Regions from separate parts of the Streptomyces sp. NPDC041122 genome, predicted to be linked through region 2. Evidence: riboswitches for the same ligand, from Rfam matches in the RefSeq annotation. Region 2 holds a riboswitch; the other holds the start of a gene.
The links. A riboswitch is a leader RNA that binds a small molecule or an ion and turns the genes downstream of it on or off. The one in region 2 is predicted to bind glycine.

Region 1: it holds a riboswitch for glycine, as region 2 does, so the genes downstream of both, gcvP (aminomethyl-transferring glycine dehydrogenase) here and gcvT (glycine cleavage system aminomethyltransferase GcvT) in region 2, are expected to answer to the same signal.

The regions. Positions count from the first base shown of each region.
Region 1 covers NZ_JBVIYQ010000006.1:7,515-22,033, reverse strand. The annotation lists gene ACZ6B8_RS21525 (PadR family transcriptional regulator) at 1-551, opposite strand, end outside; gene ACZ6B8_RS21520 (PhzF family phenazine biosynthesis protein) at 854-1,693, shown strand; gene ACZ6B8_RS21515 (CPBP family intramembrane glutamic endopeptidase) at 1,836-2,639, opposite strand; gene ACZ6B8_RS21510 (substrate-binding domain-containing protein) at 2,807-4,582, shown strand; gene ACZ6B8_RS21505 (glutamate-cysteine ligase family protein) at 4,621-6,144, opposite strand; gene ACZ6B8_RS21500 (hypothetical protein) at 6,630-7,214, shown strand; gene ACZ6B8_RS21495 (DUF5999 family protein) at 7,534-7,740, shown strand; gene gcvP (aminomethyl-transferring glycine dehydrogenase) at 7,873-10,761, opposite strand; glycine riboswitch at 10,950-11,050, opposite strand; gene ACZ6B8_RS21485 (PRC-barrel domain-containing protein) at 11,195-11,575, shown strand; gene ACZ6B8_RS21480 (DNA polymerase IV) at 11,631-13,184, opposite strand; gene ACZ6B8_RS21475 (MerR family transcriptional regulator) at 13,243-13,857, opposite strand; gene ACZ6B8_RS21470 (bifunctional nuclease family protein) at 14,027-14,500, opposite strand.
Region 2 covers NZ_JBVIYQ010000011.1:39,764-54,282, reverse strand. The annotation lists gene ACZ6B8_RS33280 (ABC transporter permease) at 1-780, opposite strand, end outside; gene ACZ6B8_RS33275 (enhanced serine sensitivity protein SseB C-terminal domain-containing protein) at 1,113-1,925, opposite strand; gene ACZ6B8_RS33270 (enhanced serine sensitivity protein SseB) at 2,125-2,904, opposite strand; gene ACZ6B8_RS33265 (AAA family ATPase) at 2,949-3,641, opposite strand; glycine riboswitch at 3,801-3,909, shown strand; glycine riboswitch at 3,910-4,023, shown strand; gene gcvT (glycine cleavage system aminomethyltransferase GcvT) at 4,059-5,192, shown strand; gene gcvH (glycine cleavage system protein GcvH) at 5,290-5,667, shown strand; gene glyA (serine hydroxymethyltransferase) at 5,691-6,953, shown strand; gene ACZ6B8_RS33245 (L-serine ammonia-lyase) at 7,143-8,513, shown strand; gene ACZ6B8_RS33240 (alpha/beta hydrolase) at 8,544-10,139, opposite strand; gene ACZ6B8_RS33235 (EF-hand domain-containing protein) at 10,295-10,507, shown strand; gene ACZ6B8_RS33230 (ABC transporter ATP-binding protein) at 10,589-11,401, opposite strand; gene leuA (2-isopropylmalate synthase) at 11,398-13,200, opposite strand; gene ACZ6B8_RS33220 (FadR/GntR family transcriptional regulator) at 13,428-14,120, shown strand; gene ACZ6B8_RS33215 (hypothetical protein) at 14,229-14,441, shown strand.

The sequences.
Region 1 (14,519 bases), on a different contig from region 2:
CCGAAGCCGGCCTGCCGGATCTCGTTCAGCGTCTCCCAGTCGACGCCGCGCCCGGCCTCTTCCCAGGGCGCCTCCGGACCTTCGGCGGCCGCCTCGCGACCGGCGTCGGTGAGGGAGAACAGCTTCTTGCCGCCCTCGCTGGCGCTGCTGATCAGGCCCTCGTCCTCCAGGAGCTGGAGAGTGGGGTAGACCGAGCCGGGGCTGGGCTTCCACGCCCCGCCGCTGCGCTCGGCGATCTCCTGGATCATTTCGTAGCCGTGCATGGGCCGGTCCTTCAGAAGGGCCAGGATCGACGCGCGTACGTCACCGCGCCGAGCCCTCCCACGAGGGCCGCCCCGCCCGCCGCGCCCGCCCCAGGGGCCGCCGGGGCCACCGGGGCCTCCGGGCCCGCCGAAGCCGGGGCCGAAGGGGCCGAACGCACCGCGTCGCCCCTCGAAGCCGCCGAAGCCGCCGAATCCTTCGCGGCCGAATCCTTCACGGCCCTCGGGGCCGCCGCGGCGGCCATGTCCATGGCCGCGTCCGTGCTCGTGTTCAAAACCGTGGGAACGCATAGCGATCACTCCTTGGTGTGGTCGATCGGACGATCCGATCTTTGATCAGTCGCGAACCTGTCGCGATGCCTCAACGATATATCGGTATAGCTCGCCTGGCAACCCTCTGCCTGACCTGCGGGAACGAGGGGCGCGGCGGCGAGACCCCGACTTCCACCCCCCTCCTGGCACCCCTCGCCCCCGCTCCCGACCCCCTCCACCCCACTCCCCCACCACCAGGTGCCAATCGCCCCCGAAGATCAGTCCAGTGACACACAATTGGCCTTACCCTTCGCCCCGCGCGGCCCTCTACCGTCGACTCCATGCCGACTTCGACCCCGACTCCGACGTCCCACCGCATCCGCGTCGTCGACGCCTTCACGGACCGCCCCTTCGCCGGCAACCCGGCCGGGGTCCTGCTCCTCGACGCCTTTCCCGACGACACCTGGCTGCAGCAGGTGGCCAAGGAGGTCAACCACGCGGAGACCGCCTTCGCCCACCGGCTGCCCGAGGGCGCCGACGCCGACTGGGCGCTGCGCTGGTTCACACCCGCCACCGAGGTCGACCTCTGCGGCCATGCCACTTTGGCCACGGCCCACGTCCTGCACACCACGGGCACCGCGTCCGGCACGGTCCGCTTCGCCACCCGCAGCGGTGTCCTCACGGCGACCGCGCACGAGGACGGCTCCCTCACCCTGGACTTTCCGACCGCCCCGCTCACCGAGGCCGCCGTCCCCGACGGCATCGCGGAGGCCCTGGGCGCCGTACCGCTCACCGCGTACGACACGGGCCGGCAGGTCGGGGACCTGCTGGTCGAGCTCGCCGACGAGAAGACGGTCCGGTCGCTCGCCCCGGACCACAAGGCCCTCGTCCACCACTCCGAGCGCGGCATCATCGCCACGGCCAGGGCCGAGAACCCCTCCGGTGACTACGACTTCGTCTCGCGCTGCTTCTTCCCGCGCGTCGGCATCGACGAGGATCCGGTGACGGGCAGCGCGCACACCGCCCTCGCCCCCTTCTGGTCCGAGCGCATCGGCCGCGCCGGACTGACCGGGCTGCAGGCCTCACCCCGCACCGGCCTGGTCCGCACGGAGCTGCGCGGCGACCGCACCCTGCTGACCGGCCACGCGGTCACGGTCATCGAGGGCGAACTCTTCGCCTGACCCGCATCCACCGGGGACCCGTCCGGGAAGCGCAGAGACGACGGTGGGGACGTACGAGTTGCTCGTGCGTCCCCACCGTCAAGTCCCGTCGGTACGCTCACATACCGTCGATCCGTTCGCGCGCCCGCGCGCACCCTTGGCCTCACGAAGGCGTCGGCAGCCAGTCCACCTTCCCCGCGAGCAGCGCGTACCCGACGAACGCCCCGACGTCCAGCAGCGTGTGCGCGACCACCAGCGGCCCGACCCGCCCCCACCTGCGGTAGAGCAGCACGAACACCACGCCCATCGCGACGTTCCCGAAGAACCCGCCGATGCCCTGATACAGGTGGTACGAGCCCCGCAGCACCGAACTGCCCACCAGCGCGGCCATCGGCGTCCATCCCAACTGCGCGAGCCTGCGCAGCAGATAGCCGACGACGATCACTTCCTCCAGGACCGCGTTCTGCACCGCGGACAGCACGAGGACGGGGTACTTCCACCACACGTCCGGCAAGTCCTCGGGCACCACGGTGAGGTTGAAGCCGAGGCCGCGGGCCGCCAGGTAGAAGGCGATGCCGGTGCTGCCGATCACCGCGGCGACCGCGGCGCCGCGCCCCAGGTCGGGCCACGGCCGCGTCCGGTCGAACCCGATCGTCCGCAGCCCCGCCCGCTCCCGCAGCAGGAAGTGCGCGACCAGCGCCACCGGCACCAACGCCGTCGCGATTCCGAACAATTGCCATGCGAGATCCAGCCAAGGACGCCCCGGCGCCGCCGAGCTGTTCAGCGTGGCGGCCTGGTCCTTGAGACCACCCGGCTTGGTGACCGAGCCGACAAAGCTGATCAGCGCGGACACTCCGCTCGCCCCGAGCGAGAGGGCCAGGACGAGCAACGTCTCATCCCGGAGCGTGCGCCGCGAGGGCCCGTCCGCTGGAAAAGAACCGGCCATCGGCCCCGGCTCCGCTTGCACTTACGCCTCCAGTTGAGTAATCCCGCCTCATCCCCATCCTCGTCCCGCTAGGGTCTCGAAAGAAGTTACGAAGATCGTGCGCGACAGGCCGAGGGGGACGGACGCCGGTTCCGGGCGTACAGCCCCCTCTTTCCTTGCTTCATCGATCAAGGAGGGGCACCACCGCCATGGGACGTCACAGCTTGCCCGATGAGCACGGGACGGCCGCGCCCGACCCCCGGCCGCGTGCGCGCGGCCGCACGGTCGCCCTGGCCGCGGCGCTCGTCCTCGTCATCGCGGGCGGCACGGCTGCGGCGGTCGGCAGCGGACTGCTCTCCCTCGGCGGCTCCTGCGCGGACGACGCGGTGGACCTCGACGTCGTCGCCGCCCCCGCCATCGCCCCGGCCCTGCGCAAGGCCGCCGACAACGCCCGCGAGGAGGAGCTCACCTCCGACGGTCACTGCATCGACGTGAAGGTGAGCGCCCGCGACTCCTACGACGTCGCCACCGAACTCCGCGCCGGCAAGGGCGAACCGGAGTACGACGTGTGGGTGCCGGACTCCGGCCTGTGGGTGCGGCGCGTGGGCCTCGGCGCGAAGCAGCACAAGATATCCCCCGCGGGCAACATCGCCTCGTCACCCGTCGGCATCGGCATGATCCCCTCCGCCGCGGAGTCCCTCGGCTGGCCCGAGAAGACGTACGACTGGCCGAAGTTGACGGCAACCGCCATGAAGAGCGACCGGCTCCGCCTGGGCGCCGCCGATCCCGCGCGCAGCGCGACCGGCCTGCTCGCCCTCGCCAAACTGGGCGCGTCCGCGAAGAAACAGGGCGGCGAGGAGGGCGGCACCCAGGCCGCAGCACTGGCGAAGTCGCTGTCCGCCCGCACCACCGACAGCGACGGCCGGCTCCTGGAGACCCTGGCCCGCGACGACTCCGGCACCGAACGGGGCAACCCGCGCCGCAACCAGGCCCTGATCGTCTCCGAACAGGCCGCCTTCGCGCACAACGAGGCCGCCGGCCAGGAGAACGACCTCGATCTCTTCTACCCCAAGGACGGCTCACCCCGGCTCGACTACCCGTACACGCTCGTCGAGGACGACCGGATGTCCACCGACACGAGCCGTGCGGCGCTGCGCTTCATGACGATGTTCAGCGACGAGGAGGGCCGGAGGATCCTGGCCGAGCACGGCTTCCGGACCGACCTCGAGCGGCCCACCGACCGGCTGATCACCGCCGCCGGGGGCCGCACCCCGCAGCCCTACGCCGCGGAGTCCCCGGACCCGCCCTCCGACAAACAGCTCCAGGAAACCCTGGGCATGTGGACGATCACCGTGCAGAGCGCCCGGCTCAACACGGTCGTCGACGCCTCGGAATCCATGCGCCAGGTGGTGCCGGGCCGGGGCCAGTCCCGCATGGAGGTCACCAAGTCCTCACTGCTGCGGGCCCTCGCCGGCTTCACGGACGAGGACGAGATCGGCCTGTGGGAGTTCGCCACCGGTCTCGACGGCACGCGTGACTACCGCGAGCTGGAGCCGACCGAGCGCCTCGGCGGCCACCAGGGCGGCGCCACCCACCGGGACCGTCTGACCGAGGCATTCAGCGGCCTGCACCCCGTGCCCGGCGGGGCGACCGGGCTGTACGACACCACGCTCGCCGCCTACAAGGAGGCCCGGTCGACGTACGCACGCGGCAAGTTCAACGCCCTGGTGATCCTGACCGACGGCGCCAACCAGGACCCGGACAGCATCTCCCGCAGCGCCCTCATCTCGCGGCTGGAGGGTCTCGCCGACGCGCGGCGGCCGGTGCCGATCATCGCCATCGCCGTCGGCCCTGAGGCGGACAAGGACGAGGTCCAGCAGATCGCCGAGGCGACCGGCGGCTCCGGCCACCAGGTCGACGACCCGGCGCAGATCCACGCGGTCATCCTCAAGGCGATCATGGAGGCGGGCAGCAACCAGGGCTGACCGCCGGGCCGCGTGGCATCGGCCGCCGACCCGTGGCGTCACCCGCCGAGCGGCACCGCCGGCTGCCGGAGCCCCACGGGCCACGTGTGCACCGGCTCCCCCGTGTGCATCAGCTCCCCGTACCGCTGTGTGGTCGCGGCCAGCGCGGCCTCCCTCGCCATCCCGGCCTCCAGCGCCCGGTGGTAGGTCGTCGCCTGCCAGGACGCCCCGTTGACCCGCAGCCGGCACCGCTCCTCGATCACCCCGAGGTAGAGATCCCGGTCTGCTGCCTCCACGCCCCACGCGTCCAGACCCGCCGCCGCGAGCGGCAGCAGCTCGTCGCGTACGAGGTCGACGGCCGCCACCTCCGCCGTGCCGCCGAGCCTGCCGCGCCGCGGCCACTGCAGCGTGGCGTCGATGCCGTGGCGGCACGCGACGTCGAAGTTGCGGGCGGCGGCCTCGAAGGGCAGCCGGGTCCAGACGGGCCGCGCTTCCTCGGCGAGCGCCCGCACCAGGCCGTAGTAGAAGGCGGCGTTGGCGATGACGTCGGTGATGGTGGGGCCCGCGGGCAGCACCCGGTTCTCCACCCGCAGATGCGGGACGCCGTCGGCGATGCCGTACACCGGGCGGTTCCAGCGGTAGACGGTGCCGTTGTGCAGCACCAGCTCGCCGAGCTGTGGTACGCCGCCCGCGTCCAGGACCTCCCGCGGAATCTCCTCGTCCATCAGCGGCAGCAGCGCCGGGAAGTACTTCAGGTTCTCCTCGAAGAGCTCCAGAGGTCCGGTGATCCACCGCTCCCCGAACCAGGTGCGCGGCCGCACCCCCTGCGCCTGCAGCTCGGGCGTCCGGGTGTCGGTGGACTGCAGGAACAGCGGCGGCCGCGACTCGCGCCACAGCTCACGGCCGAACAGGAACGGCGCGTTGGCCCCGACGGCGACCTGCGCGGCGGCGATGGCCTGCGCCGCGTTCCACACGTCGGCGAAGCGGCCGGGCGTGACCTGCAGGTGCAGCTGCACCGACGTGCACGCCGCCTCCGGCGCGATCGACGCCGAGGTGCAGGTCAGCCGCTCCACGCCCTCGATGTCCAGGACGAAGCGCTCCCCGCGCGCCGCGACGATCTGCTCGTTCAGCAGGGCGTAGCGGTCGACGTCGGACAGGTTCGCGGAGACCAGATCGGCGCGGTTCAGCGTCGGCAGAATACCGATCATGACAATTCCGGCGTCGACCTCGTTGGCCTTTCTGTGGGCGTAGTTGAGGCCGGTACGGAGCTCTTCGGCGAGCCGGTCGAGCACTCGGCCGCCGAGCCGGTGCGGGGCAATGTTCACTTCCAGATTGAACATTCCGAGTTCCGTCTGGAAATCCCGGCTCGCGATGCGCTCCAGCACCTGCGCATTCAACATCCTCGGCAACCCGTCGGGCCCGACGAGATTCAGCTCGATCTCCATGCCCATCAGATTCTTGGGCCGGTCGAAGCGCTCCTCCGCCAGCAATCGCTCCAGCCCGGCAAGGCACTCGCGGAGCTTGCCTCGGTAGTGGTGCCGATCGGCCAGGTCGAACGTGCCTGCCGCGACCTTCTCCCCCATCGAAGCGTCCCTCCTGGAGCGGGCGGCCGTGGATCGGGCCGCTGTGTACGGGGGATGATGCCCAGGCAATGTGATCGATAACGCCCCGCGCGCCGCCGCCGGACGCTACGCTCGACACACCTTGCTGTCCGGCACATTCACCAGGCATGCGGCACAGTGAAGATTCCGTTCCGAAGCACCTGGTCAAAAGTACCGGCAGGAATCGGCCGACCGCGTACCGGCGGAAATCCGAGGTCACGGCGACGGGGCCCCTGCGAAATCAGGATAAACGTCTCACAAGGACGGCGCATTTGCACCTTGCCCGTAATATCCGGTGCGTCTAGGTGAAACACCGTCCGAACACACTTCGTATAAACTGCGCAAGCTAGGCAGAGAGTTGGCGCTCGCGGTTTCCAGCCCCCGCCCCTCTGACCCAGAGCCTGACAGCGCCGTCACGCACCCGCCCCCGCTCCACCGTGCCTGTCGAATGAGAGAGGCGACCCACCATGCCGCTGCATGTCCCCCCGGCTCCCGCGCCCGCCCTGCGCAGCGTCCTCGCGGCACTCGGTTCCCCCACGGCCGTACGCGAGGCCCGCACCCCGTCCCTGCGTGCCGCGCAGGGACCGACGAGTCCCGAACTCCCGCTGCCGGTCCACGTGTTGGACCGCATCACTCCCGAGGGGACGTCACCCACCCGGCTCTCCGGCTGGCGCTTCCTGATCCGCTGCGGCGAGCGCGCCGTCGCCGCGGCCGACACGATGCTCACACCGGACGGCTGGGCGTTCTCCCACTTCTTCGAGGGGCCCTACATCACCTCCACGGAGCGGTCGCTGCGGCACGCCGAAGCCATGCAGGTGCCCTATCAGCCCCGCCTGCTGTCGGTGCCGGAGCTCTATATGCTCACGCTCTGGCTGCACCGCGACTGCACGGACGACGGCGCCGAGGGGGCGCTGGCCGCCACCGACCTGCTCGTACCCCTGGCTCCCGCACCGCCCGGCATCGCGGCCCACCGTCCGCACCGCGTCGCCGAGCTGCTGCCGATGCTCAACCACCGCCTGGCCCCGGCACCCCTGCTGAGCTCGCCCGCCTGAGGTCGCCGGGCCGAGGTCGCCCGTACGTCCGCACGGTGCCCCGCCGCCCCGGCCGCGGGGCACCGTGCTGCCCACCCAGGTGGACTAGCCCACTCGGGTCACCCCGAACCACCCGAAGAGACACTGGAGTTGAGCTGAACCGTCCGCGCGGGTGATACGTCCTTAAGCAGTAGGAGCCGCTGCGGCGAAATCCCTGCGGATTGACGCGCGGAGGGCAACACTGGGACCGGACCGACTACAACGGGGGGCGGTTATGAACACCGCATCGAGCCACAGGACCGACGTCACAGCCATCTCATCGCAGCGAAAGAACCCTTCCATGTGCCAGCACCAACCACCGTGCCCGACAGCCGACTCCGCCGACCGGGAAGCCGCGCTCCTCATGGCGAGCCACCCGGAACAGGGCTGGAGCCTGCTGTGCAACGGCGTCCTGCTCTTCGAGGACACCGGTGAGCTGCTGCCGGACGGACAGATCATCGCCCCGCACCGACCGCTGGGCACCGACCGGATCATGACGGCGGCCTGACCACCGCCGGCAGATGGCACCACGGCAGGACCGCACCGCCGCACCACCGCACCGCCCGAAAGACGAGGGGCCGGCCCGGAGAAGAACTCCGAACCGGCCCCGCCGCATGCCCGCGTCACCCGGGCGCGGTGATCAGTCCTCGTACGCATCCAGCGGCGGGCAGGAGCAGACCAGGTTCCGGTCGCCGTACGCCTGGTCGATGCGGCGCACCGGCGGCCAGTACTTGTCCGGGGCGACGACGCCGGCCGGGAAGACGGCCTCCTCGCGGCTGTAGCCGTGCTCCCACGCACCGCTCAGCGCGGCGGCGGTGTGCGGGGCGTTCCGCAGCGGGTTGTCCTCGGCGCTCCACTCACCGGTGCCGACCTTCTCGATCTCCCGGCGGATGGCGATCATCGCGTCGCAGAACCGGTCGATCTCGCCCAGGTCCTCGCTCTCCGTCGGCTCGATCATCAGGGTTCCGGCGACCGGGAAGGACATGGTCGGCGCGTGGAAGCCGTAGTCGATGAGCCGCTTGGCGATGTCGTCGACACTGACGCCGGTCGCCTTGCTGAGCGGGCGCAGGTCGACGATGCACTCGTGCGCGACGAGACCGGCGGGGCCGGTGTAGAGCACCGGGTAGTGAGGCTCGAGGCGCTTGGCGATGTAGTTGGCGGAGAGCACCGCGACCTGGGTTGCGGTCTTCAGGCCCTCGCCGCCCATCAGGCGCACGTACGACCAGGAGATCGGCAGGATCCCGGCCGAGCCCCACGGCGCCGCGGAGATCGGGCCGACGCCGGTCTCGGGGCCGGCCGCGGGCTGCAGCGGGTGGTTCGGCAGGTACGGCGCGAGGTGCTCGCGCACGCCGACCGGGCCGACGCCGGGGCCGCCGCCGCCGTGCGGGATGCAGAAGGTCTTGTGCAGGTTCAGGTGCGAGACGTCGCCGCCGAAGTGACCCGGCTTGGCGAGGCCCACCAGGGCGTTCAGGTTGGCCCCGTCCACGTACACCTGGCCGCCGGCCTCGTGGACCTCGGCGCAGATGTCGGCGACGTGCTCCTCGAAGACGCCGTGCGTCGAGGGGTAGGTGATCATCAGCACCGACAGCTCGTCGCGGTGCTTCTCGATCTTGGCGCGCAGGTCCTCGACGTCGATCTCGCCGTCGTCGGCGGTCTTCACCACGACGACCTTCATGCCGGCCATGACGGCGCTCGCGGCGTTGGTGCCGTGCGCGGAGGAGGGGATGAGGCAGACGGTGCGCTGGTCGTCGCCGTTGGCCCGGTGGTACCCGCGGACGGCGAGGAGACCGGCCAGCTCCCCCTGCGAGCCGGCGTTGGGCTGCAGGGAGACCTTGTCGTACCCGGTGACCTCGGCGAGGCGCTCCTCCAGCTCGCGGATGAGCGTGAGGTAGCCCTGCGCCTGCTGGGCGGGAGCGAAGGGGTGCAGCTGGCCGAACTCGGGCCAGGTGACCGGCTCCATCTCGGTGGTCGCGTTGAGCTTCATGGTGCAGGAGCCCAGCGGGATCATGCCGCGGTCGAGCGCGTAGTCGCGGTCGGCGAGCCTGCGCAGGTAGCGCAGCATCGCGGTCTCGGAGCGGTTCTGGTGGAAGACGGGGTGGGTGAGGTAGTCGTCCGTGCGCAGCAGGCCCTCGGGCAGCGTGTCCGCGACCGTGGCGTCGAGCGCCTCGATGTCGGCCTCGACCCCGAAAGCGCCCCAGACGGCGGCGAGTTGGGCCCGCGTGGTGGTCTCGTCACAGGCGAGGGAGACGTGGTCGGCGTCGACCGGGCGGATGTTCACGCCGCCCTCGCGGGCGGCCGCGACGAGCTCCTCCGCGCGGCCCTCGGCGCGCACGGTCAGGGTGTCGAAGTAGGAGCCGTGCACGACCTCGACGCCGCCGGCCGTGAGCCCGGCCGCGAGCAGCGTCGCGTACCGGTGGGTGCGCCGGGCGATGGACTTCAGACCCTCGGGGCCGTGGTAGACGGCGTACATTCCGGCCATGACCGCGAGCAGCACCTGAGCGGTACAGATGTTGCTGGTGGCCTTCTCGCGGCGGATGTGCTGCTCACGGGTCTGCAGCGCGAGCCGGTAGGCCTTGTTGCCGTCGGCGTCGACGGAGACGCCGACGAGCCGCCCGGGAAGGCTGCGCGCGAACTTCTCGCGCACCGCCATGTAACCGGCGTGCGGGCCGCCGAAGCCCATCGGCACACCGAAGCGCTGCGTCGTGCCGACGGCGATGTCGGCGCCCAGCTCGCCGGGCGAGGTGAGCAGCGTCAGCGCGAGCAGGTCCGCGGCGACGGTGACGACGGCGCCGATCTCGTGCGCCTGGTCGATGAGCGGCTTGATGTCCCGTACGACGCCGGAGGCGCCCGGGTACTGCACGAGAACGCCGACGACGCCGCGCTCGGCGACCTCGGCGGGGATGCCGTCGCTCAGGTCGGCGACCACGATCTCGACGCCGGTGGGCTCGGCGCGGGTCCGGATGACGGCGATGGTCTGCGGCAGCGCGTCGGCGTCGACGACGAAGACGCCGTTCTTGACCTTGCCCATGCGCCGGGACAGGGCCATGGCCTCGGCGGCCGCGGTGCCCTCGTCGAGGAGCGAGGCCCCGGAGGTGGGCAGGCCGGTCAGCTCGGCGACCATCGTCTGGAAGTTGAGCAGCGCCTCCAGGCGGCCCTGCGAGATCTCCGGCTGGTACGGCGTGTACGCGGTGTACCAGGCGGGGTTCTCCATCACGTTCCGCAGGATGACCGGCGGCGTGAAGGTGCCGTAGTACCCGAGTCCGATCATGGAGTCGAGGACCTGGTTGCGGTCGGCCAGGGAGCGCAGCTCGGCCAGTACCTCGGCCTCGGTGCGCGCGCCGGGCAGGTTCAGCGCCTCGGCGTTCTTGATCACATCCGGCACCGCGGCGGCCGTCAGCTCGTCGAGCGAGCCGTACCCGACCTGGGCGAGCATCTTGGCCCGCGCTTCCGCATCGGGCCCGATGTGCCGCTGCTCGAAGGGGATGCCCTGCTCGAGCGCGGAGAGCGGGATGCGATTGGTGGCAGTCATTGCGGAGGCCTCCTGGTCTGCACGACCTGCGAGGGGTACCACGGCGCGGGTACCCGGACGGCCTCCCCCTCTGTCATCTCAACCTGAGAGCTTCACAGTCCCGTCGTGTCGACAGATCTGCTTTCACCGTCGGTGAGGAGGGGTTTCGAACGTGCCCGCCCGACGCCCGCCCTGCTTTCCAGAGTGACCTCGTCCGTGCGGTACTGGATGCCTGAGAGATTCCGGGGAGGATTTGCTCCTTCGGCGCCTCCGGGAACCGTGTTCCGGAGAGCTCTCCCGCACGGGGTCAGCAGCCGAACGTCAGCCTACCAGCGAGGCTCACGGCCGATCCCTCGAGTGGCCGCCCGCCCCGAAGTGCTCTTTCGTAGTGACTACGAACGAATAAGGATGAGTTACGCCCGGTTTCGACAACCCGCGACCATCTGGAGGGCCCGTGCAGACCGACATCGATCCGCGCAATCTGATCGGCCGCAAGGCGTTCGACCGGAACGGGACGAAGATCGGCACGATCGACGAGGTCTACCTCGACGACGCCACCGGAGCCCCGGAGTGGGCCGCCATACGCACCGGCCTGTTCAGCCGCGACGCGTTCGTGCCGCTGGAACCGAGCGAGCTGGGCGAGGACGGCACCGTACGGATCCCCTTCGACCGCGACCTGATCAAGGACGCCCCGGACTTCGGGGTGGGCCGCCACCTCTCCCCCGAGCAGGAACTCCAGCTCTACCACCACTACGGCCTGGACACGACACCACCGCGGACGCCTCCTCCACCCGACCAGAGCTTCGGCCGCATCGCGGGCACGGAACCCCCCTGACCCCGTCCGGCACCCGCCCTGCCCCTGTCCCCCGTGCCCCGTCCCGCGGCGGGCCTCAGCCCTCGCCCTGGTCCCCCACCTCCGCACGAGCGACACCGGAGGCGCTCTCGAGCCCGGCCCCAGACGGCTCCGCCCCAGTCACGCCCGGCAGCGGCACCGCTTCGACCAGCGGCAGCGGCTCGGCGGGCACCAGATCCGGATCGTCCGTCCGGAAGGTCTTCACCCGCCCCGGAGCCGAGTACGGCGTCTCGAAACGCACCGTGACCCGCCCGAGCCCGCTCCCCTGCACCCACCCGTGGCCGTACTCGCTGTGCCGTACATCGATCCCGGCCGCCCACCGCCGCTCGCCGAGCGTGACCGCCTCCTCGGGCAGGACATCGCCGGCCTTCTGCTCACCGGCCGTGCCGTCACCGCCTCCGCCGCCCTCGCCCCCAGGAGCGCCCTCCACGCCCCCCTGCGCCGCGCCGGCCGCCTCGGCCGACCCGACCGCGACGACCTCCGCCTCGGCCGCCAGAGCAGCCGCCTCGGCGGCCTGAGCCTGCGCCTGCGCGAAGAGGTCCTCCTGCGTGTAGTCGGCGAGGCCGGAGACGCCGACACCGAGCAGCCGCACACCCCCTGTGGTGTCCACGGACTCCAGCAGCCGCGCGGCGGCCTCCCGCACCACCCCCGGGTCGTCCGTGGGCCCGCGCAACGTCTCGGAGCGCGTCAGCGTCGAGAAGTCGAACCGCCGCACCTTGAGCACGATGGTCCGCCCCGAGTGCCCCGCCGCCCGCAGCCGCTCCACACACCGGTCGGCGAGCCGCGCGACCTCGCCCCGGATCCGCACCCGGTCGTGGATGTCCACGTCGTACGTGTCCTCGACGCTGACCGACTTGCTCTCCCGCTCGGCCACCACGGGCCGCTCGTCGAGCGCCAGCGCCATCGCGTACAGCGAGCCCCCGTGCGCCTTGCCCAGGAGCCGTACGAGCTCGTCCTCGCCGGCCTCCGCGAGCTCCTCGACCGTGATGATCCCGGCCCGCCGCAGATGGTCCCCGGTGGCCGGTCCCACGCCGGGCAGCGTGCGCACCGACATCGGCCCGAGCATGGCCCGCTCCGTCCCCGGCGCTATCAGCCGGAGCCCGTCCGGCTTGGCCTCCTCGGAGGCGATCTTGGCCAGCATCTTGGAGACGGCGAGCCCCACGGAGCCGGTCAGTCCGGTCACTTCCCTGATGTCCGCCCGCAGCTGCTCTCCGACGGCCCGGGCCGACTCCGCGTCGTCGGCGACACCACCCGCCTCCAGGTCGACGAAGGCCTCGTCCAGGCTGAGCGGCTCCACGAGCGGCGACAGCTTCCGCAACAGCCCCATCACCTGCTCGCTGACCTCGCGGTACAGCCCGAAGCGCGGCACGAGGTAGGCGGCGTTCGGCGCCAGCCGCCGGGCCTGCCCCATGGGCATCGCGGAGTGCACACCAAAACGACGCGCCTCGTAGGAGGCGGTCGCGACCACGCCTCGCGGCCCCAGACCGCCCACCACCACGGCTTTTCCGCGCAGACTCGGTTTCGCGGCCTGTTCCGCGGACGCGTAGAAGGCATCCATGTCCAGATGCAGAATCGTCGGCGCGCTTCTCACGTCTCTGATGCTGCCCTATGCCACTGACAACGCGACCGCGGACCGCTCCGGAGCCCGCCTAGACAGCCTTGTTGCGCCGTCTGGCCAGCTCGTCGGCCGGGTTGTGTCCGATGAGCGTCTCACCGGTGTCGACGCGCTCCCCGTGCAGCTGGGACAGCGCCGCCTCGACGTCGCGCCACACGACCCCCACGGCGATCCCGAAGACGCCCTGGCCGCCCTGGAGCAGTTCGTGGACCTCACCGGGCGACGTGCACTCGTAGACCGTCGCGCCGTCGCTCATCAGCGTCATCCGCTCCAGATCCTGGAACCCGCGCTCCCGCAGGTGCTGGACCGTCGTCCGGATGTTCTGCAGGGACACACCGGTGTCGAGGAACCGCTTCACGATCTTCAGGACGACCACGTCGCGGAAGCTGTAGAGCCGCTGGGTCCCCGAACCGCCCGCGGCCCGCACGCTCGGTTCGACCAGGCCCGTACGGGCCCAGTAGTCGAGCTGTCGATAGGTGATGCCCGCTGCCGCGCACGCGGTGGGCCCCCGGTAGCCGACCCGCTCGTGCCCGGACGCCGCGTCCCCGCTCCCCTGGACCGCCATGGGGCGACTCGGAGAGTGATCGGTCACGCCGCCGTGGAGCGGGTACGGCCCGCCCACCGCCGTACCGTCGCCGCTGCTTCTCACGCCGACCTCCCTCCTTGACCTGCCTCATCGACGGTAGGCAGTCGCCAGGGGCTCGTCAACGATCGCCACACTCGGCACGCCGAGTGATAATCACCCTGAGAGTGGTTTCCCGTGCCTCGTCGCGGGGAAAGGCTAGCCGAATGGTCCGACGCGGGCCGTCTTAAGCGGCTCACTGGCTGTTGGTGCCGAAGTCCTCGGGCGAGATCTGGTCGAGGAACTCGCGGAACTTCTCCACCTCGTCCTCCTGCTCGTCCGGAATCGCGATGCCGGCGTCGTCCAGCACACCGTCGCTGCCGAAGATCGGCGTGCCGGTGCGCAGCGCGAGCGCTATGGCGTCGGACGGCCGCGCGCTCACCTCGACACCGCTGGCGAAGACCAGCTCCGCGTAGAAGACCCCTTCCCGCAGGTCCGTGATGCGCACTTCGGAGAGCTCCTGGCCCACCGCTTCCAGCACGTCCTTGAACAGGTCGTGGGTCAGCGGCCGTGCGGGTGCCATGCCCTGCTGTGCGAAGGCGATGGCGGTCGCCTCACCTGGTCCGATCCAGATGGGAAGGTACCGGTCGCCTCCCACTTCACGCAGGAGCACGATCGGCTGGTTGGAGGGCATTTCGACCCGGACACCTACGACGTCGAGCTCGTTCACACAGCAACCCTAGGACGTG
Region 2 (14,519 bases):
CATCAGCGTCGCGTAGACGGTGATGGGCGCGACCAGGTTGGGCAGCAGTTCGCGGAAGAGGATGTGGCGCTTGCCGCCGCCGAGGCTGCGGGCCGCCTCCACGTACTCGCGCTCACGGAGCGAGAGGGTCTGGCCGCGGACGATGCGGCCGACGTACGGCCAGCCGAAGAAGCCGATGACCATCACGAGGATCGCGACGCGGACGCTGGTCCCCTCCAGACCGAGCAGGTCGTCGGGGAGGACGGAGACGAGGGAGATGATGAAGAGCAGCTGCGGGAACGAGAGCAGCACGTCCATCACGCGGCTGATCAGCGCGTCGACCCAGCCGCCGAAGTAGCCGGCGATGATCCCGAAGAGGGTGCCGAGGGCGACCGCGACGATGGCCGCGAGGAAGGCCACCAGGAGCGAGATCCGCGCACCGTAGACGATGCGGCTGAAGACGTCGCGGCCCTTGTTGGGCTCGACGCCGAAGAGGAAGTCGCCGCTCACGCCGCCGAGCGAGCCGGTGGGCAGACCGGTCAGCTCGTCCAGCTTGTCCTGGTGGAAGTCGTTGGGCGGGTGGCCAAGCAGGCTCACGATCAGAGGCGCGAAGACGGCGACGAGCACCAGGACCAGCACCGTGATGCCGCCGGCCAGGGCGACCTTGTCCCGCTTCAGGCGGTTCCAGGCGATCTGCTTGAGGGACCGCCCCTCGACCTTCTTCACCCCTGCATCAACTGCGGGGGCGACGTCCTCGGTCGGATCCGCGTCCGCAGGTGTGTCATGCAATGGTGCCGTCATCGTGGCAGGGACCCCTCTCAACCGGTGGTGACCGGCCCGCACTTGCCGCTGTAGCGACGTGATCAGTCCGTCGTACACATGGGGGCGAAGGCCCCTTGGAGCGGGAGTCTTCATCCACGTCGCGATCTGTTACCAGACTTGACGGGGAAAGGATGCGCAACCGTGATGCTGATCGAGGTGTTCCGTTATCCGGACGCCAGTGAACGAGGGGCGAACACGGGGCAGTTGGGGCGCAAGCCGTCACGCCCACCCATAGGGCCCCACCAGCACTACAACGGACATCGCGGCCGTCGGCGCTGCTCAGCGACGCCGACGGCCGCCGGCCGGTGGCGCTAGTACTGCGCCGGGTAGCCGTAACCGCCGGCCGGCGCCGGTGCGGGCTGTGCCTCGCGGTCGTAGAAGGGGCGGGCGTTGGCGCGGAGCCACATCGTGACCGGGTCGTCCTCGTCGGACATCGCGACCGTCGAGACCGGCAGGCCCTCGGGGACGGCGGGGATGGACTGCTGCATCATCGTCCGCACGGCGTCGACGGACGGCGGAGAGGTGTCGTACACGTCGAGGCCGATGGCCAGATACGGCGCCCCGAGCGCGGGCTGCACCCAGGCGCGGCGCAGCGAGCGGACCACCGGGGTGCGGTGCGCGTTCTGCGTCAGGAGCGCGTAGAACTGCGGGATCTCGATGCTCGGTTCGGTGAGCCGGAGGGGTCCCGCGGGCAGCAGGTCGAGGCCGGTGGCGATACGGCGCAGATCCAGCCACGGGATGCCGACACCGCCGCCCGGCGCGTGCGGATTGAGCCAGAGGCCGTAGTGGTCGGGGTAGAGGGTGCGGGCGATGTCGGTGCCGCGCACCACCTCGTAACTGCGGTTCCAGCCACTGGCGGAGAGCTCCTGGGCGGAGGTCACACAGGGGGCGTAGCCGAGGCCTTCGACCTCCATGTTCCCGTACTGGGCGTCGGGGGATCCGGCCTGGCCGTGCCAGAGCAGCATCCACACCTGGTCGGCGGCGAGGGCGCGAAGCAGCGCCTCGTAGGCGTCGTAGCGCCCCGGGGTCACCTGGTGCAGCAGCTGCTCGACCTTCCCCGGAGCCCGCGACTCCGCTCGAGCAGGGGAGGCCCCATCGTCCGCGGCCGTGCCCGACGCACTCACCCGTAACCGCCCCTTCGCTTCGCACCCGACTGCCCGACAACTGACCGAGAACCCCGCCGTCCGGGCACGGATGCGCCCCGACCGGGTCATGGAACCAGCTTAAGCGGCGATCCCGGCGCGGACTTGACGTACGACACCTCGGGTCCCGTCGTACGGGGCCCCCGGCCCCGGCCCGCCGCTCCCGGCGCGCCGCCCGGCCTCAGCCGGCGCGCCGGTAGAAGGGCCGCACCCGGGCCCGCAGCCAGTCCCCCACCGGGTCCTGCGCCACGTCGAGCAGCACGAGGTTCACCGCCCACGGGAGGGGGACCTGTCCGAGGGCGCGGCCGAGCGCCTCCATGGGCAGGTCGCGGGCGTTGCCCTCCCAGGTGGCGAGTTCGACGCCGACGAAGAGCGTCGGGTCGTCGGTCTCGACGTTCGCCAGGCAGCGGCGGGCGGTGAGCACGACCCCGCTCGCCTCGAACTCGCGGCCCGCGGCGGCCAGGAAGTCCACCGGCTCCTCCTGCCAGTCCGGCTCGTAGAGCCGCACGCGGCCGCCGGTGGCGGGTCCGTCCAGTGCGGAGCGGCCGGTCCTGCAGAGCTCGGCGACGGCGGCCGGCGGCAGCGGGGCGCCGACGGTGCCGTCGGGGTTCAGCGCGATGCCCAGCTGCGGGGGCAGGCCGCGGGCGAACTCCACGGCGGGCGCCACCGTGCGGCCCATGCGGTCGGCGGCGGCGCCGAGCGCCTGGCGGAACTGCTGCTCGGAGGTGAAGACCGGGACGTACGCCTGGCCGTCGATCTCCAGGGTCGGCAGGTCGAGGGTGCCGCTGTCGGGGCCGCCGCCGTACGGCAGCGGGATCCATATCTGGCTGCGGCCAAGGACCTCCACGATCCGGCCGCCCGCCGATTCCGCGGCGCCGAGGGAGGCCGCGAGGACCTCCTCCAGTTCGTTGCCCGGCCATCCCGCGTACGGATGGGCGTATGCCTGCGCCGGAAAGTCCATCTGTCCAACCCCTGCTCGCGACCGCTCTGCCTGCGGCTCGAACCCTAACGCCGGGCGGGTCGGCCGTCGAAGGCGATCCCCCGCAGGACCTGGGCCGCCGCCCGGTCCAGGAGCACCGCGGAGCCGCAGCCGCGCGGCAGGTCGCCGCGCTCGGCGGCGCCGAGGAGCCGGCCGACCGTCCTGCGGTGGCGTGCGAAGGCGTACCGGGAGACGCCGCGGCCGCGCTCGCGCTGGCCCGCGAGCGCGGTGTCCACCGGCACGTCGAGCAACAGCAGGTGCAGGGCGGCGCCGCGCCGGACCGCCTCGCGGGCGAGCCAGCGGCGCACCCACGGCTGGGTGCCGCAGTCGTGCACCACGACGCTCGCCCCGGAGCGCAGGGTGCGGCGCAGCCCGGCGTAGTGCGCGAGGCGGACCAGGGGGCGGTAGAGCACGTACGGGAGCAGGCGCGGCATGCGGCCGGCCCAGCGGTCGCGGGTGTCCTGGGAGTCGACGCGGGGGCCGGTGACGGCCTGCCGCATGAGGGTCGACTTGCCCCCGCCGGGCAGCCCGGAGACGACGACCAGGTCGCCCGCGCCGAAGGTGAGGCGGTGCGGGCTGTGGCCGGAGCGCCGGCGCAGGTCGCGGACGACGGCCACGGGAAGCGGGCCGCAGCTCTCGGAGGCCGGGGCGGCGACCTGCTTGGGCAGCGCCACCCCCGTGGTCGTGGCGAAGACACCTGTCCTGCTGCGCACCGTGATCGGCCTCCCCATAGCGGTCACGTACTGCTTCCCCGTCAAGTGTAAAGAGAAGGTAATGCGGCACAACCGTGCTCGGGCCGCGCGATCCGCGGCCGGTCACGGGTCCCCCCGGACAGGGTCGCGTGCAATGATGTGCCCGCCAACTCCATACCGGCCGTTTGAATCCGCGCGGGAGAGTCTCCGGGACCAGCAGACGCTGTGCCGCCCGGGGCGCCGAAGGAGCAAGTCCCTCCCTTGAATCTCTCAGGCCCCGTACCGCGCGGGCGAGGCACATCTGAAAAGCGGGCCGCCCCGGCGGTCCCACCCAAGGTGCAAGCCGTGCGTCCCGCATCGCGGGACGCTCCCGGCGAACCTCTCAGGTTCCGATGACAGATGGGGAGGATCGACCTCGCCCGTCATGCCCTGGGAGTTCCCTTCATGAGCACTGCCCCCCGTCTGACCGCCCTCGACGCCGTGCATCGGACGCTCGGCGCGACCATGACCGACTTCGCGGGCTGGGACATGCCGCTGCGGTACGCCAGCGAGCGCGACGAGCACAACGCCGTACGCACCAAGGCCGGTCTCTTCGACCTCTCCCACATGGGCGAGATCACCGTCACCGGCGCCGAGGCCGTCGACTTCCTGAACTTCGCGCTGGTCGGCAACATCGGCTCGGTCGGCGTCGGCCGCGCCCGCTACACCATGATCGTCGCCGAGGACGGCGGCATCCTGGACGACCTGATCGTCTACCGCCTCGGCGAGACCGAGTACATGGTGGTCGCCAACGCCTCCAACGCGCAGGTCGTGCTCGACGCGCTGACCGCCCGCGCCGACGGCTTCGACGCCGAGGTCCGCGACGACCGGGACGCGTACGCGCTGCTCGCCGTCCAGGGCCCGGAGTCCTCCGGCATCCTGAAGCAGCTCACCGACGCCGACCTGGACGGTCTGAAGTACTACGCGGGCCTGCCGGGCACCGTCGCGGGTGTGCCCGCGCTGATCGCCCGCACCGGCTACACCGGCGAGGACGGCTTCGAGCTCTTCGTCTCCCCCGGCGACGCGGAGAAGCTGTGGGGCGCGCTGCTGGAGGCGGGCACGCCGGCCGGCCTGGTCCCGGCCGGCCTCTCCTGCCGCGACACGCTGCGCCTGGAGGCGGGCATGCCGCTGTACGGGCATGAGCTGACCGCCGGCCTGACGCCGTTCGACGCGGGCCTCGGCCGGGTCGTGAAGTTCGAGAAGACCTGGCAGAGCGAGAACGCCGGGGACTTCGTGGGCCGCGCCGCCCTCGCGGCCGCCGCCGAGCGCGCCGAGACCGCGCCGCCGCGCAAGCTCGTCGGCCTGGTCGCCGAGGGCCGCCGGGTGCCGCGCGCCGGTTTCCCGGTGGTCGCCGACGGCAAGGTGATCGGCGAGGTCACCTCGGGCGCCCCGTCCCCGACGCTGGGCAAGCCGATCGCCATGGCGTACGTCGACGCCGAGCACGCCGCCCCGGGCACCCAGGGCGTCGGCGTGGACATCCGCGGCACCCACGAGCCGTACGAGGTCGTGGCCCTGCCGTTCTACAAGCGCCAGAAGTGATGCCCCGGGGGGCGGTACGGCACCCGGTGCCGTACGTGACCCCCCGCACACCGTCCCCGTTCCGCAGCACCCACCCGCGTACAGGAGAATTCAGGTCATGAGCAACCCCCAGCAGCTGCGTTACAGCAAGGAGCACGAGTGGCTGTCGGCCGCCGAGGAGGGCGTGTCGACGATCGGCATCACGGAGCACGCCGCGAACGCGCTCGGTGACGTCGTCTTCGTGCAGCTTCCGGAGGTCGGCGACACGGTGACCGCGGGCGAGACCTGCGGTGAGCTGGAGTCGACCAAGTCGGTCAGCGACCTCTACTCCCCGGTGAACGGCGAGGTCGTCGCCGCCAACCAGGACGTGGTCGACGACCCCTCGCTGGTCAACTCCGCCCCGTTCGAGGGCGGTTGGCTGTTCAAGGTGCGCATCACGGACGAGCCGGGCGACCTGCTCTCCGCCGATGAGTACACCGCCTTCGCCGCCGGCTGACCCACACCGTTAGGGATCGCGTGATGTCGCTTCTCAACACCCCCCTCCACGAGCTGGACCCGGACGTCGCCGCCGCCGTCGACGCCGAGCTCCACCGCCAGCAGTCCACCCTGGAAATGATCGCCTCGGAGAACTTCGCTCCGGTCGCCGTCATGGAGGCCCAGGGCACCGTCCTCACCAACAAGTACGCCGAGGGCTACCCCGGCCGCCGTTACTACGGCGGCTGTGAGCACGTCGACGTGACCGAGCGACTCGCGATCGAGCGGGTCAAGGACCTGTTCGGCGCCGAGTACGCCAACGTCCAGCCGCACTCCGGCGCCTCCGCCAACCAGGCCGCCCTGTTCGCCATCGCCCAGCCCGGCGACACGATCCTCGGCCTGGACCTCGCGCACGGCGGGCACCTCACCCACGGCATGCGCCTGAACTTCTCCGGCAAGCAGTTCAACGTGGTCGCCTACCACGTGGACGAGGCCGGCCTGGTCGACATGGCCGAGGTCGAGCGCCTGGCCAAGGAGAACAGCCCGAAGGTGATCATCGCGGGCTGGTCCGCCTACCCGCGTCAGCTGGACTTCGCCGAGTTCCGCCGCATCGCCGACGAGGTCGGCGCCAAGCTGTGGGTCGACATGGCGCACTTCGCCGGGCTCGTCGCCGCCGGACTGCACCCCAACCCGGTGCCGTACGCCGACGTGGTCACCTCCACCACGCACAAGACGCTCGGCGGCCCGCGCGGCGGCATCATCCTCGCCCGCGACAAGGAGTTCGCGAAGAAGCTGAACTCCGCGGTCTTCCCCGGCTTCCAGGGCGGCCCGCTGGAGCACGTGATCGCCGCCAAGGCCGTCTCCTTCAAGGTCGCCGCATCGGACGACTTCAAGGAGCGCCAGCAGCGCACCCTGGACGGCGCCCGCATCCTGGCCGAGCGCCTGGTGCAGGACGACGCCAAGGCCGCCGGCGTCGGCGTGGCCTCCGGCGGCACGGACGTGCACCTGGTCCTGGTCGACCTGCGCGACTCCGAGCTCGACGGCCAGCAGGCCGAGGACCGCCTCCACGAGGTCGGCATCACGGTCAACCGCAACGCCGTCCCGAACGACCCGCGCCCCCCGATGGTCACCTCGGGCCTGCGGATCGGCACGCCGGCGCTCGCGACGCGCGGCTTCCAGGAGGAGGACTTCCGGGAGGTCGCCGACATCATCGCCGAGGCCCTCAAGCCGGGCTTCGACGCGGACGCCCTGAAGGCCCGCGTCACCGCACTGGCCGACAAGCACCCGCTGTACCCCGGCCTGGGCTGAGTTTCGTACCCTTTTGTTCGTACGCTTTTGTTCGTACGTACGAAACGTCGGGGCACCCCGCACACTGGACAGTGAGCGGGGTGCCCCGCACCACGTGACCCGCTCGTGGTCCCGCAGTTCCGCACCGCCTTGTACTTCTGCTCCACCCCGGCAGACAACGGCGTCTACCAACCACCCTTGGAGTTTCCCGTGGCCATCTCGGTCTTCGACCTGTTCTCGATCGGCATCGGCCCGTCCAGCTCCCACACGGTCGGTCCGATGCGCGCCGCCCGGATGTTCGCCGGGCGCCTCAAGAACGAGGGCCTCATGGCCCACACCGCCGCGATACGGGCCGAGCTGTACGGCTCGCTCGGCGCGACCGGCCACGGCCACGGCACCCCCAAGGCCGTCCTGCTCGGCCTGGAGGGCGAGTCGCCGCGCACGGTGAACGTGGAGAGCGCCGACGACCGCGTGGACGAGATCAAGAGCAGCGGCCGCATCAACCTGCTCGGCGTGCACGAGATCGACTTCGACTTCGACGAGGACCTGGTCCTGCACCGCCGCAAGGCCCTGCCGTACCACGCCAACGGCATGACGATCTTCGCGTACGACCGTGAGGGCGCCCTCGTCCTGGAGAAGACGTACTACTCCGTGGGCGGCGGCTTCGTGGTCGACGAGGACGCCGTCGAGGGCGCCAACCCGATCGTGCCGGACGACACCGTCCTCAAGCACCCCTTCCGCACCGGCGACGAGCTGCTGCGCCGCGCCGAGGAGACCGGCCTGTCCATCTCCGCGCTGATGCTGGAGAACGAGAAGGCCTGGCGCACGGAGGAGGAGATCCGCGAGGGGCTCCTGGACATCTGGCGCGTGATGCAGGCCTGCGTGTCCCGCGGCATGTCCCGCGAGGGCATCCTGCCCGGCGGCCTGAAGGTCCGCCGCCGCGCCGCCAACTCCGCCCGCCAGCTGCGCGCCGAGGGCGACCCGCAGGCCCGCGCGATGGAGTGGATCACCCTCTACGCGATGGCCGTGAACGAGGAGAACGCCGCGGGCGGCCGCGTCGTGACCGCCCCGACGAACGGCGCCGCGGGCATCATCCCCGCGGTCCTGCACTACTACATGAACTTCGTCCCGGGCGCCGACGAGGAGGGCGTGGTCCGCTTCCTGCTCGCGGCCGGCGCCATCGGCATGCTCTTCAAGGAGAACGCCTCGATCTCCGGCGCCGAGGTCGGCTGCCAGGGCGAGGTCGGCTCCGCCTGCTCGATGGCGGCGGGCGCCCTCGCCGAGGTGATGGGCGGCTCCCCCTCCAAGGTGGAGAACGCCGCCGAGATCGGCATGGAGCACAACCTCGGCCTGACCTGCGACCCGGTCGGCGGCCTCGTGCAGATCCCGTGCATCGAGCGCAACGGCATGGCGGCCGTGAAGGCCGTGACCGCCGCGAAGATGGCGCTGCGCGGCGACGGCTCGCACAAGGTCTCCCTCGACAAGGTCATCAAGACCATGAAGGAGACCGGCGCCGACATGAGCGTCAAGTACAAGGAGACGGCGCGGGGCGGCCTCGCGGTCAACATCATCGAGTGCTGACCCCGGTGCGGGTCCGCCCCTCGGTGCGCGTCAGCAGGTCGCGCCGGGGCGGACCCGTTTCCGTTCGATGAGGTAGGCGTCGACGGCGTCCGAGACACAGCGGCCGCCGCGCCCGTAGGCGGTGTGGCCGACGTCGTCGTACGTCAGGAGCATGCCGCCCGGGAACTGCCCGGCCAGGCTCTCGGCCTCCTCGTACGGGGTGGCCGGGTCGCCCGTGGTGCCGATGACCAGGACCGGCGCCACCCCGTCGGCCCGGACCCGGTGCGGGTGTCCCGCGCCGGGCCCCGTGGGCCAGTCCTTGCAGGTCAGCTCGTCGAGCACGCTCGTCGTCCCATAACTGCCCGCCGTCTTCTCGGCGGCGCCGAGGGCCTTCCAGTACGGCGCCTCCGTGCGCGGGTGGGGCACGTCGAGGCAGCTGACGGCGACGATGGCGTCGTCGTCGTTCTCGGCGGCGGCCCGGGAACGGGGGCGGTGCGTACGGCGGGACTCCGTGGCCGGGGAGTCCGACTCGGCCATGCGGGCGAGCCGCGTCCCGTCGCCGTCGTCCGCCGCCTCCAGCGCCCGCGACAGCTCCTCCCAGTCGTCCTCCGGGCTGTACATCGTGGCCGTGACGACGTCGAGCACCGTCCGGGCGTCGACCTCGTGCAACTCCTCGTCGGTGACCGGCAGCGGCGCGCGGGCCGCCCGCGCGTACACCCCGTCGAGCAGCGCCGCTATCTCCGCCGGGGTCGAGCCGGGGCAGCTGTCGCCCGCGATGTCGGCGCAGTACTCCGCGTAGTCGTCGACCGCCCTGCGGAACCCGGCACCCTGGCTCAGCGCGCGCTGCCGCCAGTCCAGGGCGGGGTCCACGGCGCCGTCCAGGGCCAGGGCACGGACCCGGTGCGGGAACTGCTCGGCGTACGACGTGCCGAGGCTCGTGCCGTACGACCAGCCGAGATAGGTCAGCCTGCGGTCGCCGAGCGCGGCGCGCAGGACGTCCAGGTCGCGGGCCGCGTCCACGGTGCCGACGTGCGGCAGGACGGCGCGGCTGCCCCGCACGCAGGCTGCGGCCTGCCCGTCGGCTTCGGCCACCGCGCGGGCGCGGTCGGCCGGGGTGCGGGGGGTGAGGGGCTCGGGGCCCTCGCCCTCGTCGGTCTCCTCCTCGTCCGTCTCCGCGCACGAGACCGCGGGGACGCTGCCGCCGACGCCGCGCGGGTCGAAGGAGACGATGTCGAAGCGGGCGCGGAGCCGCGCGGTGAACGCCTCGCCGCCGTCCGCCTTCAGGTCGCTCACGCCGGAGGCGCCCGGTCCGCCCGGGTTGTAGACGAGCGAGCCGATGCGCCGGTCCGGGTCGGCCGTCTGCGCCTTCACCACCGGCAGCACGAAGGTCTTGCCGTCGTCAGGGCGGGCGTAGTCCCGAGGGACGGTGAGGCGGGCGCAGCGCAGGTCGCCGCAGCTCTTCCAGGCCAGCCGCTGCCCGTAGAACCGCTGGAGCTCGGGGCGCGGGGCCGTCTTTCCGTCGTCCGGGGCGGCCTCACCCGGCGCGGTGCAGCCGGTGAGTGCGGCGGCGGTGAGGGCGGACAGGGCGAGGGCGAGCGGGCGGCCTGCGTCCCGCCAAGACCGGCGGCGGGGGTGGACGGGGTTCAACGGGTCGCTCCCAGGTTCGATGTGCTCGCCCTGGGAAGACGGGTACGGCCGCCGTCCCGCTCCACCGCCCGGCGACCAATCCCCGCGAGGGGCACGCGCCGGGGCTCCCGCTACCCTGACCCCCGTCAGTAGTGCACGAAGAAGGGGTGGATCCGGTGGCGGACATCGAGGAAGCGCGCAAGACGTTCGAGCAGTTCGACGCGGACGGCGACGGCTTCATCACGGCAGCCGAGTGGAAGAGCGCCATGGCCAGGATGGGCGACTTCTACCAGACCGAGGCGGTGGCCGAAGCCGTGATCGGCTCGAAGGACACCAACGCGGACAAGCGCCTCTCCTTCGACGAGTTCTGGGCGAGCCTGAACAAGTAGGTCCGGCGGACGACAAGGGCCCGGCGCACGATGGCGCGCCGGGCCCTTCGCCGTACCCGCCCGCTCCCCCGCCGGGGCGCGTCAGCGGCTGGTGCGCACGCTCCACCGCCCGTCCCTGCGCTCCAGCCGGACGGGGTGGTCGAAGCACGTGCCGACCTGGTCGCCCGTCAGCACCTCGTCGACGGTCCCGGAGGCGAGGGCGCGCCCGTCGCGCAGCAGCAGCGCGTGCGTGGTGCCCGCGGGCAGCTCCTCCAGGTGGTGCGTGACCAGCACGGTGGCGAGCTCCGGGTGGGCCTCGCGCAGGGTGTCGAGGCTGTCGAGGAGGCGTTCGCGCCCGGCGAGGTCCAGGCCGGTGGCCGGCTCGTCGAGCAGGACCAGGCGCGGGCTCGGCATCAGCGACCGCGCGATGAGCGTGCGGGCCCGCTCGCCCTGGGACAGCGTGGGCCAGCGGTCTTCGGACCGGTGGGCGAGGCCGAGCAGGGCGATGAGCCGGTCGGCCTGCTCCTCCTGCCCGGGGGTGGGCCGCCACCGCGGCACCGTCGCGATGCTGTTGGTGAGGCCGGTGAGGACCACCTCGCGGACCGGCAGCGGCGAGCGCAGCGGATGGCGCGGGTTCACATGGCCCACGTAGGCCCGCAGCTCGCGCAGGTCGACGGTGCCGAGGCGGCGGCCGAGCACCTCGACCGTGCCGCGCGTGGGGTGGGTGACGGCGCCGCAGAGGCCGAGCAGGGTCGACTTGCCCGCGCCGTTCGCGCCGAGCAGCGCCCAGTGCTCGCCGGGGCGGACGGTGAAGGTGACGTCCTCCAGGATGGGCCGCCCGTCACGGACGACGGTGACGCGGTCGGCGTGCAGGAGGGGGGCGGCCGGGTCGCCGCCGGGCGGGATGGCGGTCATCGGCCGGCATCCGCCCGGTTCACCGCGGCGAGGACGGCCTGCACCGAGGCGGTCAGGATCGAGGTGTCCAGGCCCGCGCCCCAGCGGTCGACGTCGCCGACCCGGCACCGTACGTACGCGACCGCCTCGCTGCCGTCGCCCTCGCGCACGGCGTGCTCGGCGTAGTCCAGGATGCCGACGGTGATCCCGGCGGCGGCCAGGGCGTCGACGAAGGCGGACAGCGGGCCGTTGCCCACGCCCTCGAAGTCCCCGGCCCGCTCCCCCACCCGCAGGGTGCAGACGAAGCGGTGGGCGCCGCCCGGGGCCCGGTCGGTGGTCCAGGAGCTCAGGCCCACCTCGCCGTCCCGGCCCGGCACGACGTACGTCGCCAGGAACAGCTCGTACAGCTCCTTCGCCGTCGCCTCCCGGCCGCTGTCGTCGGTGGCCTCCTGCACCACGCGCGAGAAGTCGGGGCGCAGGGACGGCGGCAGGTCGAGACCGTGCCGCGTCTGCAGCAGATACGCCATGCCGCCCTTGCCCGACTGGGAGTTGACGCGGATGACGGCCTCGTAGCTGCGGCCGATGTCCGCCGGGTCGATCGGCAGATACGGCACCTCCCACGGCGCCTCACGCTCCGGGACACCCAACTCGGCCGCCCGCCGGGCATGTTGGGCGAAGCCCTTGCTGATGGCGTCCTGATGGGTGCCGGAGAACGCGGTGTGCACGAGGTCCCCCGCGTAGGGGTGGCGGGGGTGCACGGGCAGCCGGTTGCAGTGCTCGACGACCTCGCGCACGGTGTCGATGTCGGAGAAGTCGACCATGGGGTCGACGCCCTGGGCGTACAGGTTCAGGGCGAGCGTCACCAGGTCGACGTTGCCCGTCCGCTCACCGTTGCCGAACAGACAGCCCTCGACGCGCTGGGCGCCCGCCAGGACGGCGAGCTCGGCGCAGGCGACGCCGGTGCCGCGGTCGTTGTGCGGGTGGACGGAGAGGACGACGGAGTCGCGGCGGGCGAGGTGGCGGTGCATGTACTCGATCTGGTCGGCGTACACGTTCGGGCTGGCGATCTCGACGGTGGCCGGCAGGTTGTGCGTCACGGGCCGGTCGGGGCTCGCGTCCCACAGCTCGGTCAGCCCGTCGCAGACCTCCAGGACGTAGTCGGGCTCGGTGAGGTTGAACGTCTCCGGCGCGAACTGGAACCTGATGTCGGCGTGCGGCCGCTCGTCGGCGAGCCGCGCCATGTGCGCCGCGGCCTCCCGGGCCACGGCGCGCACCTCGGCCCTCGACCGGCCGAGCACGGTGTCGCGCCAGACGGGCGAGGTGGGGATGTACAGGTGCACGACGGCGCGCGGCAGCCCGTCGATCGACGCGAAGGTGCGGTCGATCAGTTCGGACCTGGCGGGGGTGAAGACGACGACGGTCACGTCCTCGGGCAGCTCGCCGCGCGCGGCCCGCCCGGCCAGGTCCCGCACGAAGTCGAAGTCGGTCCTGCTGGCCGAGGGGTAGCCGACCTCGATCTCCTTGAACCCCATCGAGACCAGCAGGTCGAAGAAGCGGCGCTTGCGCTCGGTGTCCATCGGTTCGGCCAGCGCCTGATTGCCGTCGCGCAGATCGACGGGCACCCACAGGGGGGCGCGCTCGAACCGGGCGTCCGGCCAACTCCGCCGCGCGCCGGGGACGGTGACCCGATCCTGGTAGGGGCGGTAGCGGTGGTGCGGCATGGGGCCGGGGCGCTGCGGATTCCAGTCGTACGTGGGGCCGGGGACGCCGTCGACGGGGGTGCCGGGGCCGGGGATGCCGGGGGCGGTGACGGGGTTCATGCGGGGTTCTCCTGCTCCTGAGCTCGGTCGGCGGACCGGCAGCACGGCACCCCGCGGCGGGGTGCCGGTCGCTTCAGGCCCCGCCGCGGCAGCCGAGAAGAAGGAGACCGCGGAAGATCATGGGGCTACACTAGCCACACATCAGCTCCTCAGACAAGTACTCCTCAGACAAGTTCGGCCCGTACCCCGACGCCGTACTCCCGCCCGAAAGGCCCAAGGCCCACCCCATGCCGCTCGGCTCCGTACGCCCCAGCCCCCTCGTCGAACAGGCCACCGCCCGGCTCCGCGAGCAGATCACCGACGGCACCTGGCCGGTCGGCACCAGGCTGCCCGGCGAGACGACCCTCGCCCAGGAACTCGGCGTGGGCCGCTCCACCCTCCGCGAGGCCCTGCGCGCGCTCGCCGGCGCGGGCCTCGTGCGGTCCCGGCAGGGCGCCGGGGTCTTCGTGATCGCGACGGAGCCGGTCGCGGACTGGCCGGCCCGGCTGCGGCGCGCGGCGGTCGCCGACGTGTACGAGGTGCGCATGCTGGTGGAGGTCCAGGCGGCGCGGCTCGCGGCGTTGCGCCGCACCGACGAGGACCTCGCGGCGATGCGGGCCGCGCTCGACGGCCGCAGGGCAGCCGCCGCCGGGGCCGACCCCGCGTTCGTGGACGCCGACATCGCCCTGCACGCGGCGGTCGTGGCGGCGGCGCACAACCCCGTGCTCACCGACCTCTTCGCGGAGTTCGCACCCGCCCTGCGCACCGGCCTGGTCGACCTGCTCGAACTCACCGACGTACGGGCCGAGGAGGCGAACCACGGGGACGCCGCGCACGCCGCCCTGGTGGCCGCCGTCGAGGCGAGGGACGCGGAACGGGCGGCCCGGGTGGCCCAGGAGGAACTCGACGCCACACTCACCCTGTTGCGCGCCCGCGCTTAGGCCCGCCCGCCAGATGCCGCACGAGACCCGGCCCCGGCACGACCGGTGTGGCCCGTGAGGTGCGTGGGGCCGCCCGTGACCCGCGCTGGGGGTGATCGTTGGCAGGCCATGACGAACAACACCAAGCGCGTCCTCGCCGCCGTCGCCCTCGCGGGTGCCGCCCTGTCCTTCTCCGGTGCGGCCCAGGCGCAGGAGAGCCATTCGCAGAGCAACCCCGTGCCGGTGGGCGACGTGGCCAACGACGGCGTCGACGTCGTCGCCGGCCTCGTCCCCGTCGTCGAGAAGCAGACCAAGGACCTGATGGCCAGCGTCAACAAGTAGGCACAGCACCCCGGGACGCCGGCGACCCGAGAACCCCGCCCCGATCGCCGGCGCCCGCCCGGAATACCCCGGCCATTC